Regions from separate parts of the Anabaena sp. WA102 genome, predicted to be linked through region 2. Evidence: predicted binding sites of a transcription regulator. Region 2 holds the regulator's gene; the other holds the start of a gene.
What was found. The regulator HrcA, encoded in region 2, represses chaperone genes, less so after heat shock. The targets are predictions, from matches to a motif close to TTAGCACTCNNGANTCNNGAGTGCTAA.
Positions count from the first base shown of each region.

Region 1: the regulator HrcA is predicted to act here: its motif matches at 2,135-2,161, upstream of groES (co-chaperone GroES).

Region 1 is NZ_CP011456.1:5,276,577-5,280,004, forward strand. Features, by position in the region: gene groL (chaperonin GroEL) at 68-1,702, opposite strand; gene groES (co-chaperone GroES) at 1,805-2,116, opposite strand; gene AA650_RS23225 (response regulator transcription factor) at 3,158-3,428, shown strand, end outside.
Region 2 is NZ_CP011456.1:956,272-959,699, forward strand. Features, by position in the region: gene AA650_RS03830 (DUF3352 domain-containing protein) at 1-374, opposite strand, end outside; gene AA650_RS03835 (rhodanese-like domain-containing protein) at 405-764, shown strand; gene hrcA (heat-inducible transcriptional repressor HrcA) at 1,221-2,297, shown strand; gene AA650_RS03845 (hypothetical protein) at 2,311-2,976, shown strand; gene AA650_RS03850 (hypothetical protein) at 2,993-3,334, opposite strand.

The DNA.
Region 1 (3,428 bases), 1.4 Mb from region 2:
GACAAAAAAACAGCCGCCCCCTTACGGAAGCGGCCATTATTCAAACTAGGAAAACTACTAAAAGATTTTAGTAATCGTAATCTCCACCCATACCAGCGCCAGCAGCAGGAGCGCCATCTTTAGGTTCGGGCTTGTCAACAATGATACATTCAGTTGTCAACACCATACCAGCGATAGAAGCAGCGTTTTGCAAAGCAGAACGAGTTACCTTAGCGGGGTCAACAATACCAGCTTCCAACATATCAACGAATTCGTTGGTAGAAGCATTGAAACCAATGTTGAAATCCTTCTCTTTCACTCTTTCCGCAATTACGGCACCGTTTTGACCAGCGTTTTCTGCAATTCTCTTCAGAGGAGCAGGTAAAGCACGAACGACGATTAAAGCACCTGTCAACTCTTCATCTTTGAGGTGGCTGTGCGCCCAAACTTCCAATTGAGGAGCGAGGTGAGCCAAGGTTGTACCACCACCGGGAACAATACCTTCTTCTACAGCAGCCTTGGTAGCGTTGATAGCATCTTCCAAGCGCAGCTTCTTGTCCTTCATTTCGGTTTCGGTAGCTGCACCAACTTTAACTACAGCGACACCACCGGACAATTTAGCCAAACGTTCTTGCAGTTTTTCTTTGTCGTAGGAAGATTCGGTTTCATCCATCTGACGACGGATTTGTTCGCAACGAGCCTTCACAGCAGCTTCATTACCTTCAGCAACAATTGTGGTGCTGTCTTTGGTAATGGTGATGCGACGAGCTTTACCTAAGCTTTCTAGTTTGGTTGTATCTAGTTTCAATCCAGCGTCTTCGGTGACAAGTTGACCACCAGTTAAGACAGCGATATCTTCTAGCATAGCTTTACGGCGATCGCCAAAACCAGGAGCTTTCACAGCAGCCACGTTAAGGACACCGCGTAAACGGTTAACTACCAAAGTCGCCAAAGCTTCTTTTTCAATGTCTTCAGCAATAATTACCAAAGGACGACCGGAACGAGCTACTTGTTCGAGTACAGGAACTAAATCTTGTACCAAAGCAATTTTCTTGTCAGTTAACAAGATATAAGGCTCATCAAAAACGGTTTCCATCCGTTCTGCATCGGTAGCGAAGTAAGGGGAAATATAACCCTTATCAAAGCGCATACCTTCGGTGATTTCCAATTCGGTGGTCATAGACTTCCCTTCTTCTAGGGAAATTACGCCTTCTTTACCCACCTTGTCCATAGCTTGAGCAATCATGCTACCGACTTCTTCGTCGTTACCAGCAGAAATTGCCGCAACTTGAGCGATCGCCTTAGAATCTTCTACAGGGCGAGCGTGTTCAGCAATTTTTTCGACTAAAAACGCAGATGCTTTATCAATACCGCGCTTCAATAAAATTGCATTAGCACCAGCCGCAACGTTCCGCAAGCCTTCTTTAACGATAGCGTGAGCCAAAACGGTAGCTGTGGTTGTACCATCACCAGCAGCGTCATTGGTTTTAGAAGCAGCTTGACGAATTAGAGCTACACCAGTATTTTCGATGTGGTCTTCTAATTCAATTTCTTTAGCGATGGTGACACCATCATTCACGATTTGTGGTGCGCCGAATTTCTTCTCTAGAACCACGTTACGACCCTTTGGACCAAGGGTAACAGCTACAGCTTCAGCGAGAATATCAATACCACGCTCTAGAGCGCGACGGGCGTTTTCGTTGTAAATAATGCGCTTTGCCATAATAAGTCTAAATCCCGGTGGTAAATTAATTAAATTTTGCGAAGAATTGGTGAATGGTGAGCAGGTAATTAGGAAAACTCCTTACCCATCACCCAGTCCCAATTAGTTAACGATCGCTAAAATGTCTTTTTCTGAAAGGAGTACATACTCATCTGTACCCAGCTTGATATCAGTGCCAGCGTACTTGGAGTACAACACTTTATCGCCAACATTAATATCCATTGTTTGACGAGTACCGTCGTCATTGCGCTTGCCAGGACCAACAGCGGCGATTTCGCCTACTTGGGGTTTTTCCTGGGCATTATCGGGCAAATACAAACCGCCTGCGGTTTTTTCTTGGGGGGCGCTCACTTTGATGAAAACGCGATCGCCCAGGGGCTTAACGGTGGAAACGCTTAGAGATACAGCTGCCATACAAAATTTCTTGCTAAATTAGCACTCTCGACTCATGAGTGCTAATCTAGCTTTATCTATGACCCAATAGCAATCATGGCTTGTGTACGGGTTTCCGAACTAAGATTAGGGTGGCGATACTTAAGTGCAAATATCCAATTATTTTAGTTGTCAGGGTTTGTTGCGTAAGTAATGAATATTTTGATATGGACAACTTTATTTGCAAACTTGGAAAATTGTTATAGAACTGTAATCAGGGATCTACTCAATGAGTAACATCACAATGATCCACAAACAGTTTTTTCATCCCTAAAACTACTAGGGAACAGGGAACAGGGAACAGGGAACAGGGAACATTACCAATTACCCATTACCCATTACCCATTACCCAAAACAGATAAATGCTCAATTCTGTTATAAATCGGCTAGTCTAGAACTTGGTAATGTTGTTAACAAGGACTGGGAGAGCGATCAACCCATCAGTTAACACATAGTTATTCCATAGGCATCTTCACAGCCCAAGTCAAAAACTTGCGTGTTTGTTGTTCTAGAACGATAATAGTAGTTTACCTAGATGGGGTCTGGTATCGCCAATTAAATCCAGAAGTCATTAGAGTAGGTCATCCAAGACCAGTAGATTGGCAACGAGTATGGTGAAGAAATTTATATTTTTAACCCATACTTGTCCAAAAGATTCCCCGGTTGATTTTGAACCTCTAAATAGAGGCTTCACATCCGAAGGATAAGTAAAGCAGCAGTATACCAATGAAAGCGCGGGCGAGTTTTGAGCTAGGGTCATCTTGAAAAAATACTGACCTGTGATTATTCACAAGGACAATAATTTTATCAGGGTTTTCAGCCTGCAACTTTCAAATGGATCTATAATAGCGCATTATAAAGACTACTGCTATACGTATCCTTACTAGACTTTTTCCATTCACTTGCAAGTCTGTTGAAAGTAACTAACACTTTTAAGACTTCGGGGAGTTAAAGTAAGTTAAGTGGGAAAAAAGACAACATCCGAAGTCATCCAACATACGGGATAACTATATCAATACCTTAATGGATCGAAGCGCGAGAAGTGCCACTGTTATGAAAGAACCCAGCATGAAAGACCACAAACGACTTCTACTTATTGATGATGACCCTAACCTCATCTTGCTGGTGAAGGATTACTTAGAGTTTCGGGGCTACGAAGTCATCACGGCTGCAAATGGCAGAGAAGCTCTGGATCTTCTAGAAACCGAAGTTCCAGATATGATCATCTGTGACGTGATGATGCCGGAAATGGACGGATACACTTTTGTCGAAGAAGTCCGCAAGACTGAACGAA
Region 2 (3,428 bases):
ATGGTAGTTACAGCTAGGGTAATTTCATCACCCAACCAGGGTTTAATATCATCTTGATAATCTATATTACTTTTTGCCAGTAGACGATTTTTGAGTTGAGAAAATTCTCCTTTTGGTGCTATTTTCTGTAACCCGTCGGGATTGATCAATAATGAAACCATTGCTGGTGAGGACTTGGAGACAAATATAGCCGCAGCGGGTTGAGAGTTGCGAACTACAAGACTAACTGGACTTTTTTCCGAAAACCAGGAGAATTTAGCTAAACAAACTAGTATAAGCGTAATTATGCCAGCTATAAGGAAACCAAGTTTAATATTTTTTGTTAAGTGTTGACTGTTCACATTCTTTATATTTTCTAGCTTTTCTGCAAACATGAATAGTATAGGATTTTTTAGAAAAACTGCATGACAAATACATCATTTGATCAACCCTTTTCCGAAATTACTGTTGAGGAACTAGCCAAACGGCTTGAAAATCATGAAGAACCCCTTCAGTTAATAGATGTGCGTGAACCCCAGGAAATTGCCATATCACGGCTAGATGGTTTTGTCAATCTTCCTTTAAGTGAATATGAGCAATGGAATCAACAAGTCCCTGTTCGCTTTGATGTCCACGCAGAAACTCTGGTTCTCTGTCATCATGGTATGCGTTCCGCTCAGATGTGCCAGTGGTTAGTTACTCAAGGATTCACAAATGTTAAAAATATTACGGGTGGCATTTCCGCTTATTCGATTTTAGTTGATCCTTCTGTGCCGCAATATTAGGGAACAGTAGGGGCGCAGGCCCTGCGCCCAGAATTCAGAAGGAATCAACAAGATATTTCATCATCGTATCCCTTCTCCGTAGGGGCGCAGGGCCTGCGCCCAGAATTCAGAAGGAATCAACAAGATATTTCCACCCCTACCCTCTACTGGCGCGGTCAAAATTTTGATCAATAGAAAATAATATTTTGTGACTAAAACCACAACTTAGGTTGATAGACTATGAGATAATACTGAAACAGAGAGAAATTCATCTTCTTTTTGGATTTCAGCTATGTAGTAATAACAAATGCAGCAAATAAATGCTGAAAGTAAATTTTGTGTTCAATTAATACAATATAAGTATATAATTTGCTATCTTACTTTAATTAATAATTAATTCTTTTTTCCATTTTTGCGGTAAAAACCACATTTTTTTCCAATTTTGATTAAGATTTGCCTTCAGTAAAAAAATCACTTATGCAAGTTCATCTGACTAATCGGCAACAGAATATACTTTATGCAACTGTACGTCATTATATTACCACAGCAGAGCCTGTTGGCTCTAAAGCTTTAATTGAAGGATTTGATTTAGGTGTTAGCTCGGCTACGATTCGCAGTGTGATGGGTGTTTTGGAAAAATCAGGGTTACTTTATCAACCACATACTTCTGCGGGTAGAATTCCTTCTGATTCTGGTTATCGTATTTACGTTGATCAATTAATTAAACCATCAGAAACTTTAGCAAAAGAGGTAGAAACCGTATTACAAAAACATCTGCATTGGGAAGATTGCAGTTTGGAGGCCTTATTACAAGGCGCTGCCCAAATTTTAGCAACATTGAGCGGCTGTATTACTTTAATTACTATGCCGCAACCCACAACCGCAAAGTTACGACATTTGCAACTGGTGCAAATTGAATCAGAGCGAATTATGTTAATTGTGGTGACAGATAGTTATGAAACCCATTCTAAGGTGATGGATTTATTTTTACATAATCCAGAAAGTAAACCAGAAGCGGAGGTAATTGATCATCAATTGCAGATTGTCTCTAACTTTTTGAATACTCATTTAAGAGGACAGAGTTTATTAGAAATAGGCTATCTTGATTGGAGTAAATTGGATCAGGAGTTTAGAGTTTATGGTGAATTATTAAAAAGTTCTTTGGTAGAATTGACTCATCGCGCTCTAGCACCAACAACTACACAAATTATGGTGCGGGGGATTGGAGAGGTTTTACGACAACCTGAGTTTTCTCAGGTACAGCAGGTACAGACAATTATGCAATTATTGGAAGAGGAACAAGACCAACTTTGGCATTTAATTTGTGAAGAAGCAGAAATGCACGATATGAATAAGTCTAAGGTAACAGTGCGAATTGGCACAGAAAATCCTCTTGAACCTATTCGGACTTGTACTTTGATTTCTGCTATTTATCGGCGGGGTTCTGTGCCAGTAGGAAGTGTGGGAGTTTTGGGTCCAACTAGGTTAGACTATGAGAGTGCGATCGCTGTAGTTGCAGCAGCAGCAGATTATCTCTCGGAAGCTTTTAGTTAATTTCCATAAATTCATGTTGAGAAAAATCACTTTTGGTCTATTATGGCTAGGATTTGTTTCCTATGCCTTTTTCTTTGCTCCTCCCGAACAACCTGATACTTTTGAGTTAATCAAAAATCTCTCTACAGGCAATTGGCAAGGCATTAATCCTCTGATTATATCTTTATTTAATATCATGGGGATTTGGCCTTTTATATATAGTGCAGTCGTCTTTTTTGATGGTAGAGGTCAAAAAATCCCAGCTTGGCCTTTCGCTAGTGGTGCTTTTGCATTAGGTGCTTTTGCACTTTTACCCTATTTGGCTTTAAGACAACCCAATCAAAAGTTTATTGGTGAAAAAAATTTATTTCTGAAAATCCTAGATTCTCGCATTTTAGGAATTTTATTAACTATAGGAGCGGCGGTTTTATTCGCATCTGGTTTACAAGGCGATTGGGGTGATTTTGTCCAACAGTGGCAAAGTAGCCGATTTATTCATGTGATGAGTTTAGATTTTGTGATGTTGAGTCTATTGTTTCCCACATTACTAGGAGATGATATGGCGCGACGAGGTGGGAAAGATAATCAATTATTTTGGTTATTTGTAATGCCTTTATTTGGAGCTTTGATTTATTTGTGTGTCCGTCCACCTGTAGAGATAGAAAATAAAATAGGAGTTGAGAAGCCTATAATCATCTAACTCCTAAACAATAAAATCAAAAAGGTGAGTATCCAGTTGTGAACATTTTATAACCCGATGTAATACAAATTAAGGAGAGAAAAAATTGCCATAAACTGGTAGGACTAAGAATTGCACGACTACTAATAAATACCGCCATAATACCCACAGAAATAGCAATCCATCCCAGATTTTTCATACTTTCTGAGAAAAAAACTAGCATCAATACACCTAATGTTAGTGCTAACACTGAAATATCAGCGGCAATTCCTCGCCACCAGTAAGGATAGACATTGGTTGTAAAAAATATATTTTTCCCAACTAAGTAAATACCTAAAATCAGCAAACCAAAGCCGGCAATTCTCATTAAAAAGCGCATAATTACCCTGATTACACTCAAAACGGTTAGGACATGGACTTTTGTAAAATCACGAAAACCCTAGATTTGTAGGGGTAAAGCAAGAGCTTCATTG